2 regions of the Undibacterium sp. RuRC25W genome follow, and region 2 is predicted to be linked to the other one. Evidence: riboswitches for the same ligand, from Rfam matches in the RefSeq annotation. Region 2 holds a riboswitch; the other holds the start of a gene.

Region 1 (8,333 bases), on a different contig from region 2:
AATGCAGGAGACAATTGCATTTCACCACGCAGATTACGGCAGGCATCGGTCATCGCTTTTAATGCATGCATCCACGCTTCTGCGGACTCATCGACATTGGCTGCTACAAACAATGGATATGGCTGCACCATAATAGAGTCGCCAGCAGGATTCAATTGTTTACCAGCCAGTGGCGCTACGGTTTGCCATAATGCTTCTGTCACAAACGGAATAATTGGATGTGCCAGGCGCAGAATCGCCTCTAATACACGTAATAATGTGCGGCGGGTTGCACGTTGCTGCGCCTCGGTGCCTTGCTGAACCTGGACTTTGGATACTTCCAGATACCAGTCGCAATATTCATCCCACACAAACTTGTAGATAGCGGACGCAATATTGTCGAAACGGAATTCATTAAATCCTTTCTCAATGTCAGCTTCGGCACGTTGCAAGGCAGAGATGATCCATTTATCTGCTTTGGAATAATCTAAATCCGCATCAGTGATATCAGCGCCAAATCCGCAATCTTTGCCTTCAGTGTTCATGAGCACAAAGCGGGTTGCATTCCATAATTTATTGCAGAAATTACGGTAGCCTTCGCAACGTGCCAGATCGAAGTTAATGTTGCGGCCCAAGGACGCATAACTCGCCATCGTAAAGCGGATAGCATCTGTACCATAAGCTTGAATACCTTCTGCAAACTCTTTACGGGTGGCTTTTTCAATCGCCGTAGCCTGTTTCGGATTCATCAACCCGGCCGTCCGTTTAGCGACTAAATCATCCACCTTGATGCCATCGATGAGATCGATAGGGTCGAGTGTATTGCCCTTAGATTTGGACATTTTCTGACCACTGGAATCACGTACCAGACCATGTACATACACAGTATTGAATGGAATCTTTCCGGTGAAGTGGGTGGTCATCATCACCATCCGTGCGACCCAGAAGAAAATAATATCAAAACCAGTGACCAGTACTGAAGTAGGCAGGAAGTGCTTCATGTCTGGTGTTTCTTCAGGCCAGCCCATGGTAGAGAAAGGGACTAACGCTGACGAGAACCACGTGTCAAGCACGTCATCATCACGCTTTAATGCGCCCGTGTAGCCAGCCGCTGCTGCTTTGGCTTTGGCTTCGGCTTCATTGCGAGCCACAAAGATTTCGCCATTGTCGCCATACCATGCCGGAATCTGATGTCCCCACCATAACTGGCGTGAAATACACCAGTCTTGGATGTTGTTGAGCCATTGGTTGTAGGTCGTGGTCCAGTTCTCTGGTACGAACTTGATTTCACCGGAGGTAACTTTTTCTAAAGCAACTTCAGCGATAGATTTGCCAGGGAAGTGTGTTCCTTCTGGTGCTGGCTTACTCATCGCCATGAACCATTGATCAGTCAGCATTGGCTCGATGATCACGTTTGTGCGATCGCCACGTGGCACCATCAATTTATGTGGTTTGACTTCAGCCAATAAGCCTTGCGCGTCAAGATCGGCGACGATTTGTTTGCGGGCGACGAAACGGTCCATGCCTTGATAGACAACTGGTGCGTTCTCGTTGATTTTTGCATCCAGCGTCATGATACAGATCATCTCTAACTGATGACGCTGACCCACGGCATAATCGTTGAGATCATGCGCTGGTGTAATTTTGACGCAGCCAGTACCGAATTCTTTATCGACATAACTGTCGGCAATGATAGGAATTTCACGATCTGTTAGTGGCAGTTTGAGCATTTTGCCAACCAGATGGATATAACGTTCATCCGTCGGGTCAACTGCCACAGCGACGTCACCTAGCAGGGTTTCGGGGCGGGTCGTTGCTACTGTCAAATGACCGCTGCCATCCGCAAACGGATAGCGGATATGCCACATAAAGCCATCTTCTTCTTCAGAGACGACTTCCAGATCGGACACAGCGGTACCTAATACCGGATCCCAGTTAACCAGACGCTTGCCGCGGTAGATCAGCCCCTGTTCAACCAGACGTACAAATACTTCTGTTACTGTCTTGGAGCGTTCCGCATCCATCGTGAAATATTCACGATCCCAGTCAGCAGACGCACCCAGACGGCGCATCTGACCAGTGATGGTGGAACCTGATTTTTCTTTCCATTCCCAGACTTTTTCTAAGAATTTTTCACGTCCGAGGTCATGGCGCGAAATTTTCTGCGCATCCAGTTGACGTTCAACAACGATCTGTGTTGCGATACCAGCATGATCCGTTCCTGGAATCCAGGCCGTATTATGTCCACGCATGCGGTAGTAACGTGTCAATCCATCCATAATGGTCTGGTTGAATGCATGCCCCATGTGCAAGGTGCCGGTCACGTTCGGTGGCGGTAACAAAATAGAAAATGACGGTTTGCCATCGTCCATACTGGCTGCGAAATAGCCGCGTTGCTCCCATTCAGAGCGCCAATGTTGTTCGATTTCTGCTGGTTCGAAAGACTTCGCTAATTCCATGATGATCTGTTGGTTATGTGCTAAACCGTTGATTATAAATGACTGTGGAGGAGTTGATGCCGTAATCGGCAGGGATTTTCCGTAAAAAATAAATATGTTTATGGAACTTTAACGACTTTTTTAAATAAAAATCTTGTTTTTACTTGTCAAGTTTTTCTCATTTTCACCTATAGTGTTGGACATGCAGTACCTATTGATTTCCATGTTTTGATGACTAAATTGATACCTATGGTTAACAAAAAATTGCAGATACTCTTGTATTTTTCGATCTATTCGCTCTTGGGTATTATGCTTGGTGGACATGTCGTTTTTGCCGATGAGACGACGGATCTTGCGCAAGTTGTTAGTATTCAAACCATAGGAGATAGCAATAACACAGAGGCGCTGAATCGTTTGCTGGCGCTCAAGCAAACTCAAACTTCTTCAACCCCGATACGCGTACGCCTCGAAACCCTCAAAGTGCTGGCTGATCTTTACTATGATGCTAGCCAAATCACATCTAGTACGGCCACGGTGCACGAATTATTATCGCTCGCGACAGCCGAAAAAGACGCGACTGGGATTGCCATTGCTGAGATCATGTCGGTGAACCAATTGATTGACAGTGGTAAACCGCAGGAAGGGCTCAATAAACTCCAAGCAATTAGTGAAAACCTTCCGTCCGATGCGGCAATAGAAGTCCGAATGCGTCTTGAACATGCGTTCGGTTTTGTCAATCACCTGCTGGGTAATTTCGATACGTCGTTGAGATACATGCTGGAGGCATTGAAACTCAGTGATGATTTGCCAACACGTAAGGTGCAAAATCGTCTAATTATGCTTGATGCTATCGCTAGGGTTTATATCAGTATGAAAGATCCGGCAAAGGCACTGTCAACCGTGGTCGACGCATTGGATATTTCACCTCTTGCGCAGGCCCCCAAGATCCTTGCATCGCTCAGCAACAGCCAGGGTGTTGCTTATTCCTTCCTAGGACAACATGATAAATCAATTGAAGCCTATAAACGTGCATTAAAGATATCGCATGATACGGGTATGGCAACAAATGAAATGAGTTGTCTGATCAATATCAGCGATCACTACTTGATCTTAAATCAATATAAGCAAGCGGAGACGTACGCAAGGCAAGCTCTCGAGCGTGCAGAACGTGTAGCGGACAAATCAACGATCGACCTTGCCAGAGTGAATCTGGGGTTTGCTCTGGTCGGGCTAGGTAAAATGAGTCAGGGTGTGGAGTTAGTGAACGCCGCGATTCACGATTTGATGGAGTCTGGTCAGAAAACGGATGCCGAGGATATTATTGCTGAACTTGCCAATGCCTATGAGCGCGCCGGAATGTTCAAAGAGGCATTAGCAACGCTGCGTCAACAACAACAACTCAATAGCGAATTATTCAGCGCCGAACGGTCTAAAGCGGTTGCTACATTACAAGAGCAATTTAATGCCAAGCAAAAACAAAAACAGATCGAGTTACTAGCGAAAGACAATGCGCTGAAAGACGCACACATCCGTAATCACCGATTACAGCAAGCGATTACCTTGCTTGGTGCAACTGTCACGGTCATGGTGGGTATGTTTATTTTCTTGTTATATCGTCGTGGACAGCGAGTCAATAAGCAGTTGCGCGAAGCGAATGCCCAACTGGAATTCCATGCCGTTCACGACCCGCTGACAGGCTTGTATAACCGTCGCTCCTTTGTCGAAAGGATGCATTTGCGCACAGCAGAAATCGAGGCCGAGCGGCGGGAAGTGCGTGACGGCAACCCCGATTGTCTGATTCTGCTCGACATTGACCATTTTAAGCAGATCAATGACACTTGGGGACATGCCGCTGGCGATACCGTGTTGGCGGATGTTGCCCAGCGCTTGCGTAAGACGGTGCGCGATACGGATATGGTGCTACGGTGGGGTGGGGAAGAGTTTTTAGTGTACGCCCCTAAATCTAATCCCGATCAGATCGCCATTTTGGTTGAGCGCCTTTTACAATCTGTCGGCGGCACCGGTATTGCTATCGGCGAGCATCAGATTCAGGTGACGATGACAGCTGGCTTTATTTCATTGCCTTTTTCAGGTTTTCCTGAAGATCAGTTCAACTGGGAAAAAGCCATTCATATTGCCGATATGGCCTTGTATTTGGGCAAGAGAAATGGGCGTAATCGTGCCTACGGTGTTGCCCGCGTGTTGGTTGATGCCGCCTCAGCAGTGCCATTTTTCGAAGATGACCTGGCCGCAGCGGTGAGCGCTGGCATCGTTGAGCTGACTGAAGTGATGGGGCCGCCTAAAATTGATTTCAGTCATGCTATGTAGAAAAATTTATTTGTGGTGTTGTATTTGTGCTTTTTGAACTGATCCCATTGAAGATAAATATGGCGTCAAGCCAACCTTGGTTTGCTATTTTGGGTAACGTCGGCACTGATGAAATTCTTTTTATCTCCTTACCGCGCGTTAGCGATATAATGCCGCCACGACGACAGCGTGATTAAAAAATTATCACGCTGCGAAGTTAAATAATGCTAGGGGTCCTGATATCGATAGTCGGTATCGGGTGAGAAATACCCTCGAACCTGATCTGGATAATGCCAGCGAAGGGAAGCCGCTAAAAATCGTACCCATAATGCTTGTCTGTGTTTGTTATGCGCGTACTGTGTTTTTAGAAACTCCTTTGCTGGCTCCATGCCAACAAGCAAAGGAGCCAAAACTAATGAATGCCAATCCTAAATTTCTGTCCGCAACAGCGACAGTTGACGAAGCCGCTATTGCGCCGCTGCCGAATTCCCGCAAAGTATATGTACAAGGTAGTCGTCCAGACATCCGTGTACCTATGCGCGAAATCAGCCAATCTGATACACCGGCATCTTTTGGTGCAGAAAAAAATCCGCCGATTTATGTGTATGACACTTCGGGTCCTTACACTGATCCGAACGTCAACATTGATATTCGTTCCGGTCTGGGATCTGTCCGTGGTGCATGGATTGCAGAGCGTGACGATACGGAAGAATTGTCCGGTCCGAGTTCTAAGTATGGTCAGGAACGTCTCAATGACCCACAATTAGCCGAGTTACGCTTCAATCTGAAACGACTGCCACGTCGTGCTAAAGCGGGTAAAAACGTATCGCAAATGCACTATGCGCGCCAAGGTATTATTACGCCAGAAATGGAGTACATTGCCATTCGTGAAAATTTACAACGCAAAGAATATTTAGCTAATTTAAAGGCGTCTGGCCCAATGGGTGACAAGCTCGCTGAGATGATGGGACGCCAGCATCCTGGACAATCCTTCGGTGCTGCAATTCCGGCAGAAATTTCACCTGAATTTGTACGTTCAGAAATTGCTCGCGGACGCGCTATTATTCCAGCCAATATTAATCACCCCGAAGTAGAACCGATGATTATCGGACGTAATTTTCTGGTGAAAATTAATGCCAATATCGGTAACTCCGCCGTCACTTCATCGATTGGTGAAGAAGTTGAAAAAATGACGTGGGCGATCCGCTGGGGGGGTGATAACGTTATGGATTTATCAACCGGCAAACATATCCACGAAACGCGTGAATGGATCATCCGTAATTCCCCTGTTCCTATCGGCACGGTCCCTATTTATCAGGCACTCGAAAAGGTTAACGGGAAAGCCGAGGATCTGACATGGGAGATCTTCCGCGACACACTGATTGAGCAAGCCGAACAAGGTGTTGATTATTTTACGATCCATGCAGGTGTGCGTTTGCAATATGTGCCATTGACCGCCAAACGCATGACAGGCATTGTCTCTCGTGGCGGCTCTATTATGGCCAAATGGTGCTTGGCGCATCACAAAGAAAGCTTCTTGTACGAGCACTTTGAAGACATCTGCGAGATCATGAAAGCGTACGACGTGTCGTTCAGTTTAGGTGATGGCCTACGCCCAGGGTCGATTTACGATGCTAATGATGAAGCGCAGTTAGGTGAGTTAAAAACCTTGGGTGAATTGACCCAGATCGCCTGGAAGCACGACGTGCAAGTCATGATCGAAGGTCCTGGTCATGTGCCTATGCATCTGATCAAAGAAAATATGGACCTGCAATTAGAGCAATGTCACGAAGCGCCGTTCTACACGCTCGGACCACTGACGACAGATATTGCTCCAGGTTACGACCACATTACGTCTGGTATTGGCGCAGCACAAATCGGCTGGTATGGTACCGCCATGTTGTGCTATGTCACACCAAAAGAGCACCTTGGTTTGCCGAATAAAGTCGACGTTAAAGACGGCATTATCACTTACAAAATCGCAGCGCATGCAGCCGATTTGGCGAAGGGACATCCGGGTGCGCAGATTCGTGACAATGCTTTGTCCAAAGCCCGTTTTGAATTCCGTTGGGAGGATCAGTTCAATATTGGCCTCGACCCAGATAAAGCACGTGAATTCCATGATGAAACCTTACCGAAAGATTCCGCCAAAGTCGCCCATTTCTGCTCCATGTGCGGCCCCCATTTCTGTTCCATGAAAATCACGCAAGAAGTGCGTGACTATGCTGCGAAGCAAGGAATATCAGAGATTGCTGCTCTGAAACAAGGGATGGAAGTAAAAGCGGTGGAGTTCGTTAAAAACGGTGCAGAAATTTATCGCAAACAGTGAGCGTCTTGATGGACTTGGAATTAGATATTGAACTCAATGGCAGCACGTATCAGGTCACATCCGGTAACACGATTGATGACTTGATTGGTGCGCTTGAGCTTAGAGAAAAGAACATCGCCGTGGCCGTCAATCGGCAGATTATCCCGCGTGGTCGGTGGGGTGAGTTGCAGCTCAAAAGTAAGGATAAAGTCGATATCGTCCGCGCTATTGGGGGCGGATAAATACTGACCTTATGCTGACCTTCCGCTGATAAGAAAAAAGATGTTGCGCAAGTAAAAAATTTGATTGCGCAACATTCTTTGCCTGCGATCTAAAAAAGGAATACAAATGCAAACAACAGAAGGTTTAACCATTGCCGGAAAAATCTACGGCTCACGCTTATTAGTTGGTAGTGGTAAATATAAAGATCTCGAACAAACGCGTCTGGCAACAGAAGCGGCTGGCGCTGAAATCATTACGGTCGCCATTCGTCGCGTGAATATCGGGCAAGATCCGAATGCGCCTAGTCTGCTCGATGTGGTACCGCCATCCAGATATACCATCCTACCTAATTCGGCAGGCTGCTATAACGCGCAAGACGCCGTGTACACCCTGCAATTGGGGCGTGAATTATTGGGTGGCCACAAGTTATGCAAATTAGAAGTCTTAGGCGATGAAAAAACCTTATTTCCAAATATGCCCGAGACCCTGAAAGCAGCCAAGACCTTGGTGAACGATGGCTTTGATGTGATGGTGTACTGTAGCGATGATCCAATTCAGGCAAGAATGCTGGAAGACATCGGCTGTGTTGCCGTTATGCCTTTAGCGTCACTCATTGGTTCTGGAATGGGCATTCTGAATCCGTGGAATTTGTCGTTAATCATTGAACAGGCGAAGGTGCCTGTGCTGGTGGATGCCGGCGTAGGTACGGCGTCCGATGCGGCGATTGCGATGGAGCTGGGATGTGATGGCGTGTTGATGAACACAGCGATTGCCGGTGCCCGCGACCCTGTTCGTATGGCGCGCGCCATGGGACTGGCTGTCGAGGCAGGGCGGGAAGCCTTTCTGGCAGGCCGTATGCCACGCAAGTTTGCGGCGTCGCCGTCATCACCAATGGCGGGGCGCATTGTCTGATGACGCATCCACAACGCCCTTGTGTACTGGTCTTTGCGGGGCATGACCCCAGCGGGGGCGCGGGGATCCAGGCGGATATTGAAGCGATTGCCGCGCAAGGCGCCCATGCCTTGCCGGTCATTACTGCGCTGACTGTGCAGGATAACGATCATGCATACGCAGTGCAT
Region 2 (8,333 bases):
ATGGGCGTGTCAAACTCCGTTTCTATTCCTGGCGAGCGTCGCTTAGTCATGGATATAGGTGGTGGTTCGACAGAGGTTATTCTTGGTCGGGGTCATGAGATTGTGAACGTCGAGTCGTTCAGTATCGGTACGGTCAAGACGAGTACCAACTTTTTCCCTGACGGTCGTTTGACTGATGCGGCTTTTGAGGCCGCTATTCTGTCGGCACGTTCCATGTTTGAAGATGCTGCTCCAACATATCAGCCTCAGCATTGGCGTAAGGCCTACGGCTCATCAGGCACGATGCGTGCCATTGCAGATGCCATCATCAAGGGTGGACTAGGTGATGGAAAAATCACATTACTTAGCCTTAACGCTCTAAAGCAATATTGTGTTCAATGCGGCAAAATCAGTGATCTGGAGCTTAGTGGTATTAAACCTGAGCGGGTTGCCATGGTTGTGGGCGGGTTGGCGATTTTAATCGGCCTGATGACCGAATTCAACATTGAATTGCTCTTGCCGATTGAGGCTGGCTTGCGTATGGGGGTGATGTGGGATTTGTACCTGCGCTCAACAAAACGTGATCGCCGTGAAGTATCAGTACAAAAATTAGCGACGGTATTTAACGCTGATATGGCGCGTGCAAATCGGGTGGTTGATATGGTGAAATCACTCTATCAACAACTTAAACCTACGTCAGATAATTACTTGCGTTTACTGTTATGGAGCGCACGGCTGCATGAAGTAGGGATGGCGATCTCGCACACTGGTTATCATAAGCATGGCTCTTATATGATAGAAAATGCGGACATGGCTGGGTTTACTACCCGCGAGCAACGTATTATGAGTAAGCTCATCCTGAGTCAAAAAGGTAATCTGCGTAAGCTAGGTGAGGCGCTGGTCGATGCTGATTTTGCCAAAGCTATATTGGCGTTGCGCTTATCTGTCATGTTGATGCATTCTCGTGCTGATCTTGATTACGAAGATATTCGTCTGAAAATGAAGCGCGGTATCGAGTTAGAAATGCGTCGTAACTGGGTGACGTTGCATCCGACGGTGGCGTATTGGTTGCAGAAAGAGATCGAAGCCTGGCGTGAGATTGGTGTTGATTTTTTGGTCAGAACGAATGTTTGATGTCTTGAGAGATCGCTCGCGACTTTATTTTTCATCTGAAAATTAGTATTCCAGCATGTTTGGAGCGTTACGCAAAATGGGGAGGTATCTAAACTCGCTGCGCTCTTGCAAAGATACTTTTTGATCCGTTTTCGTCTCGCACAAATTGGTTTGTCTCAAGCGGGAAAAATCAAAACCGATCCCAAACCCAAACCCAAACCCAAACCCAAACCCAAAACACCAACTAAAAAAATACATCAGCTTTGTCATTCTCCGCGCAGGCGGAGAATGCAGTCAAGTCTGACAACTTGCTCAAGCCACAACCAAAATTCTTTGGGTCGCCTTGAGTCCGTCGTCCATCAACATAAGCCAATCAATCAGAAATCAAATTGCGCAGATAATTTATAGATGCGTGATGCACCAGGGAACAGGTAACCGCCCAGTTCTTGGGTTGCGTCGCGCCAGTAGAATTTGTTGAAGACGTTATCAACATTAAAGCGCAGGGTGGTCGTTGTGTTGCCGAAGCGGGTGACGTAACGTGCACCCGCATTGTAGACTTGGTAACTCGGTACAAGCACTGAATTATCGGGCGTATAGGCTTTGTTGCCTGAGTATTGCCAGCTTGCATTCAGATCCAGCCCCTTGATGCTTGCAACTGCATAATCGACGTAGACGGTTGATTTGAGCTTAGACACGTTCAGTACGCGCTTACCATCTTGTGAAGCGTCACCAGTACCCTCTTGTATCGCGTCCAGCGCCGTCAGGCTTGCACCAAACGTAAGTTGAGATGTGACCTTGCCTTGTGCTGTGAATTCAAGGCCAGTATGTCTTGCAGTCCCATTTTGAATGTAATTATTAAAATTACTATCCTGATTGGTGTCGATATACTCAAGCGGTTTTTGAATGCGAAACAACGCTGCGCTCAGACTGAGATCTTTGCGCGCATCCGTTTTTATACCGATTTCAAGCTGTTTGGACTTTGCCGGATCAAGCATTTGAGTGGCGTTGTTCGTACCGACAGGCGCGACAGTGCCATGTTCCAAGCCCTGCGCAAAGGATGCGTATAATGAGGTGTTTTGTGTAGGTTTGTAGACGATGGCAACATTGGGTACCCAGTAATTATGCTGATATCCAGGATAGCCCAGTTGAGTACGATGAATGTTGAGATGGCGAATGCCTGCATGCAGTGTCCATGCATCACTTAAACTGATCGCATCTTGCACGAATGCTGACCATTCCTTATCCGTCCGCTGCAACATCACCGGGCCTGTCGAATTGGTGGATTGACCAACGACAATCGGATGGAAGATATTACTTGTACCAGCGAAATCATAGACATATTCACCAAAATAGTCCTTCCGCTGTGAGTCACTCAAGCCAACAGCGAACTTGTGTTGAAAAGAGCCAGTGGTGAATTTTCCGCTCAATAATGCCTGACTACCCCACGATGATTTTGATTCGCCGACGCTTTGATAGTCGTACACATCGTAGTCACCATTCGCACAGTAGCCAGAAGGGATGTTGCCGGTGCTACATCCGTAGGGGAAAGCGGTATAGTCATTTCGTTTGAATTCGTGCTTATTGACGCTAATGCTTGCAGTCCAAACGCTATTGAGTTTGTACTCGTATCGCAGTCCAATATCGCTATCAGTCGTATCAACCGGTTTTGACCAAGGTTGGTTGTTGAGCATCATATCGGCGCGAATGCCCTGTGGCAAATCGGTACCGTTGGTCAGCTGAAAGCCCGGTGCAGAGATTTGTGCGCGGTGCTGGTAATCGAAATCAAATTGCAACAAGGATTGCGACGATAAATGCCAGTCAAAGGCGCCAGAAAGAAACTGACGGTTGCCATTCGCGCCAATGATATAAGAGCGTAAGCGTTCTTCTGCGGCGTTGATGCGGTAGCCAAATTGTTTATCTGACGAGGTACCGCCTAAATCTAACGCGCCATATAAGGTGCCACGTTCAGAGATGCTGGTTGTGATACTTCGCAGATCGCTATCCGTTGGACGTTTGGTGACATAATTGATGATGCCACCGGGCGTTGCAAAGCCCGACTCAAAACCTGAAACACCCTTCAGTATTTCAATGGTTTCTTTGTTCTCAAGAGGAATCACGCCATCATCAGGAATAGCAAAGCCATCCTTGCGATAGCTATATTCGTTATCCAGTGCAAAGCCACGAATAGAAAACTGTTCTGCATAGCCGACCGCATTATAGGCATCATTGATGCTGGCATCGTATTTAACAACATCTGTTGTTAAGCGAATTTGCAGATCCTGCAGTTGCTGCACGCCCCATGTATTGACCGAAAATGGCGTATCGATCAGTTTTTGGTCAATAAAACCAGTGACTTTGGTATGGTCGGGTTTTTGCGCGCTCTTATTGCCGGATACAACCACCTCTTGTAGGGGCTGTGCTTGTGCGTCTGCGTTAACTGCTGCTTCAGGTTCGGCAGCAGCGTATGCCGCTGTCATGCACATTAGTTGTGCAATAGCGATAGCCATCAACGTGGGGCGAAGTGCGGGATAAGAAAGGATGGAAGGGCGTGCAGTGAATTGTGTCATGGTGTGCTCGTTGTACTCGTTGTGCGCATGCAGGATGGCAGCAAAGGAGCAAACAAAGCATAGACAGGAATATAAACAGCGTGGACTTTGCGCTTCCCTTCGCTGGCATTATCCAGATCAGGTTCAAGGGACTATCTCACCCAGAAAAAATTTCCAGGACCCCTAGCGAAGTCGGTACTTTAACATGAAACGATGGGTGGGGCTTTTTGAGCCGCATCCTCCCCTTGTAATTTGTGGTTTTTAATGGAGAAGATACCCCTGTCAGTCTATGCTCAGAGATTTTAGTTGCTTTCATGCAAATAAAAAATAAACGGTATTTCTTTAACTCATCTGCTTACCATGTTACGTCTGAGCTATGCATGCAGTACGTACAATGCACTTCTCACTGAGAGATCTTTACTTGCTTGAAATTAACCCACAAGCCTTCACCAGAATAAACAATTAAGGCGACCCAGATGGCAACGAAGCCAATCAGTCTATGCGCATCTAGGGTTTCATTAAATATCCAGACACCCAGCATTAATTGCACAAAAGGCGCAATATACTGGAGTAATCCAAGTGTGGTCATCGGAATGCGACGAGCACCAGCAGCAAACATGAGCAAGGGAATTGCTGTAATTGGGCCGCTTAAAGCCAGTAATACCTTGATATCGGTTCCGCTGGTAATGAGAGCGTTCTGTCCGTGCATCGTTAGCCAGGTCAGGTAGCCGAAAGCAAATGGAAAGAAAATCGCTGTTTCTAGTGAGAGTCCTTCTAACGCGCCGAGTGCAGCTGTTTTTCTCAATAATCCATAGGTGCCAAACGTTCCTGCGAGTGACAATCCTATCCAAGGTAAATGGCCAGTCTGGAAAGTCATCCACGCTACACCAAAGGCAGCGAATGAAATTGCTACCCATTGACCCAAGCGCAAACGTTCTTTGAGTAAAATAGATCCAATCAGAATGTTGACTAACGGGGTCATAAAATACCCAAGACTGGCATCGATCACCCTTCCATCATTGACCGCCCAAATGTAAATAAACCAGTTGGCAGATAAAAGCAAGGCGCTGACGGCAAAGCTAGCGATGAGTTTGGGTTGTCGCCGCACTATTGCCAGCCAGTCCCATTGCCGACGTAAGCTCAACACAATCACTAAAAATAAAAGTGACCATAACATACGGCTTAACAAAATTTCTAATGAAGGAACCGAGTGTAGGGCTTTGAAATAGAGTGGAAACAAACCCCAGATGGTGTAGGCGGCGCCCGCAAGTAAAATACCTTTACGCATTACTGCATTCCCAAAAAAAGGAGGCCGAAAATTCGGCCAGATGCAGCATTATCGCCGTAAACAGAGACGTGTGCTGTATGCATTGATCAAATAACTGCACTCGACCTCGTTATTTTTCTCTGGCAAGGGCGAGTTGTTTGCAGAGCGCCTCTGTGCCATCAAGAATGCGTGGTCCCGCACGATTGAGTAAGTCTGCAGGGACCGCATATAAATGATTTTTCTTTATGGCGTTAAGCATTTTGAACTGACGCCATTCATTGAGGCTATCATTATTATCACCACCGGTGACGATGACGTTGGGATTACTTGCCAATAACGCTTCTGTGGTGATTGTCGGGCTCAAGTCTTTTAATTTACCAAACACGTTAACGCCACCACAAAGTCGTATTGATGCCGATATCATGTGCTCATCATTCAACGTCATGAGTGGCTTGCTCCATACCTGATAGAAAACAGTGATTGGCGTTGCGTTATCTGGTTGTCGATAGGTTTTGCGCAGATCCTCTAGCCGATGCCGGAAATTGACTGCAGCAGTATTGCCAACAGTTTCAGTTCCTGCCAAGAGGGATAGTCGCTCAATGGAGCTTGCCACCATTTCAAAATTACGTGGTTCGCTTTCAAACACAGTGATGTGCTGGCTGCGTAATTTGTTGGCCAATACTTTCGCGTTGCCAGTACCCCAGATTACGACCAAATCAGGTTTGAGCGCCAAGAGTCGTTCGGTATCTAAGGCGAATACATTGCCCACGGACGGCAGATTTTTAGCAGCTTCAGGAAAATTGCTATAGTCGCTTACAGCGACGATGTTGTTCGCTGCACCTGCTGCAAACAATAATTCAGTCGCATGGGGTGCGAGGCTGATAATGCGCTGCGCTGGTCGTGTCAGCGTAATCGTATGTTGCGCATCATCCTTCACGCTCACTGCTGCTAACGCTGTGGAACTCCAAGCGATCAGCAGCAGTTGCAGAAGCAGTAGAGGGTGTAGGACACTGATCTGGCGCAGTTTCAATTCAAATTTCCAGATTGTCAATCAGGCGCGTGTTGCCCAACTTCGCAGCAGCAAGTACAACTAACGGCGCACCCTGTGCCAGATCGCCAGCGGAAGGTGGTTGTAAGTCGGCACGTTTGCGGATCGATATATAGTCTGGTTTCCATTGGCGATTGGCCAGCTTTGCCATCGCTTTGCGCTCTAATTCAAACATGTCGAGATGACCGCTACGCACCTCGTTGGCCACATCGTTCAGCGCGGCGTATAACGTTGGTGCTTCAGCGCGCTCTGCTTCCGATAAATACATATTGCGGGATGAGAGTGCCAGTCCATCCTCTGCGCGATATGTATCGGCAGCGATAATTTCAGTTGGTAACGCAAACTGTTTGCTCATGTTGCGGACGATCATCAATTGCTGATAATCTTTTTTACCGAACACGGCGACGCGAGGCTGCACGCAAGAAAAGAGTTTTAAGACGACGGTGGTCACTCCGGTAAAAAATCCTGGACGGAACTCGCCTTCAAGAATATTCCCTAGATCATCTGGTGGTCGAACTCGGAATTCTTGTGGCTCAGGATACAAATCTTTTTCGGTGGGTGCGAACAAGATATAGACACCTTCTTTTTCTAGCTTTTCTACGTCGGCCTGGAATGTGCGCGGGTATTTATCGAAATCTTCATTGGGTCCGAACTGCAGGCGATTTACAAAAATAGATGCAACAATCGGATCACCGTGTTTTTTTGCTAGCCGCATGAGCGACAAGTGACCCTCATGCAAATTGCCCATGGTCGGTACAAATGCAGTACGCAATTGGCCACTCAGATGGTCGCGCAATTCTTCAATGGATGAAATGATTTTCATAGTAAGTGATTCAATGAATTCAGAGGTTATTCGATAAACTGGTTACACAGTCCGCTGGTCAATAATCAGCTTGGCGAATAGGCAAGGCGCACATAAATTGGTGCGAATGCTTCAGCCTGCGTAATTTCAATCAGTGTTTCTTTCGCAAGTTCAAGTAAGGCGACAAAATTAACAACCAGTACAGGAGCGCCGCGCGAAGGATCAAAGAGGTCAGAAAACTCGACAAATTTTGCAGACTGCAACTTGCGTAAAATGCCTGACATATGCTCCCGCACCGATAGCTCTTCGCGACTAATTTTATGATGTGCGACCAGAGTCGCACGTTTTAAAATATCTTTCCATGCTGCCTGGATATCTGCAAGTTCAACTTGCGGCCAATGAAGGACCGTGTTTTGCTCGACAAAGACTTGAGCATGTAAAAAATCACGACCAAGTTGTGGCACTGCATTTAAGTCATAAGCAGCGAGCTTCATTTGCTCGTATTCCAGCAGACGCCTGACGAGTTCGGCGCGTGGATCTTCTGCTTCTTCACCCTCGGCGGTTTTGGTCGAGGGTAGTAGCATGCGGGATTTGATTTCAATCAGCATCGCCGCCATCAGCAGATATTCTGCGGCAAGTTCCAGATTGTGATTGCGAATCTGATCGACATACTTGAGATATTGCAATGTGACTTGCGCCATCGGGATATCAAGAATGTTGAAATTCTGTTTACGGATCAGATACAGCAATAAATCCAATGGGCCTTCAAATGCTTCGAGGAAGACCTCAAGGGCATCAGGCGGGATGTAGAGATCGTTCGGTAATTTGAATAGGGGTTCCCCATATAGTTTGGCAAACGCCAGACCATCCACCACGTCGGGCGTGGTATCAGTACCGCCAACCAACGGCAGATCAGTAGGGGGGAGTGTGCTTGTACTCACAGGCTCACAGACAAAGCGATGAAGCAGGCTTATGCCTTGTTTTGGTAGACATACGGTTGTTGTGGAACAATGGATTCTAAAGTGTCTTTTTGTATGCTGAGATCCACTGGTGCCTTATCCCAAAGGAGGGCACGTCCATCACGTTGTCCTTGTTCTAATTTGGGATTAGCGCTTTTTAAACTTTGGATAAAGTGGGTCGCTTCAGATTGGTACAAAGAGAATTGCTTGGAGAATTTCATAATGGCGAAATAAACAGGTAAAAGAACGATTGAAGTCGCATTTTACTCTTAATTTCGCCAAGAACCCTATTTCGAGGGGTGACTGAAACAAGTTGTTGGCTGAAAAAAAGAAAAACGTTGGATTAGCAATATGAAAACCACGCAAACTATAGATCCTTGTTGCCTAGCCATTTGCGGGTCTGAACAGGAATATAAGCCCTTAATCGTTGAAGCAGTTGTTCGGGGCCTGCTGCAGATAAAAGAATATCGAGATGGTTAGACCGCAGAAACCCTTGTGTTTTGGTATGCGCCAGAAATTTGAGCAGACCGTCGTAAAAGCCATTGACATTGAGTAAGCCGATTGGCTTGTCATGAAACCCTAACTGCGACCAAGTCATCACTTCAAACAGCTCTTCCAG

What was found. Region 2 has a riboswitch for thiamine pyrophosphate ahead of ACO0KV_RS02650 (TonB-dependent siderophore receptor). Riboswitches for the same ligand answer to the same signal wherever they lie in the genome.
Region 1: another riboswitch for thiamine pyrophosphate. It lies ahead of thiC (phosphomethylpyrimidine synthase ThiC); the one in region 2 lies ahead of ACO0KV_RS02650 (TonB-dependent siderophore receptor).

Annotation. Positions count from the first base shown of each region.
Region 1 covers NZ_JBMPPD010000038.1:21,959-30,291, forward strand. The annotation lists gene ACO0KV_RS15635 (valine--tRNA ligase) at 1-2,438, opposite strand, end outside; gene ACO0KV_RS15640 (tetratricopeptide repeat-containing diguanylate cyclase) at 2,667-4,745, shown strand; TPP riboswitch at 4,944-5,046, shown strand; gene thiC (phosphomethylpyrimidine synthase ThiC) at 5,140-7,053, shown strand; gene thiS (sulfur carrier protein ThiS) at 7,062-7,274, shown strand; gene ACO0KV_RS15655 (thiazole synthase) at 7,381-8,166, shown strand; gene thiD (bifunctional hydroxymethylpyrimidine kinase/phosphomethylpyrimidine kinase) at 8,166-8,333, shown strand, end outside.
Region 2 covers NZ_JBMPPD010000003.1:71,362-79,694, reverse strand. The annotation lists gene ACO0KV_RS02655 (Ppx/GppA family phosphatase) at 1-1,113, shown strand, start outside; gene ACO0KV_RS02650 (TonB-dependent siderophore receptor) at 1,470-3,659, opposite strand; TPP riboswitch at 3,737-3,833, opposite strand; gene rarD (EamA family transporter RarD) at 4,042-4,926, opposite strand; gene ACO0KV_RS02640 (cobalamin-binding protein) at 5,036-5,935, opposite strand; gene panC (pantoate--beta-alanine ligase) at 5,937-6,776, opposite strand; gene ACO0KV_RS02630 (segregation and condensation protein A) at 6,842-7,696, opposite strand; gene ACO0KV_RS02625 (DUF3460 family protein) at 7,726-7,935, opposite strand; gene ACO0KV_RS02620 (TIGR00730 family Rossman fold protein) at 8,082-8,333, opposite strand, start outside.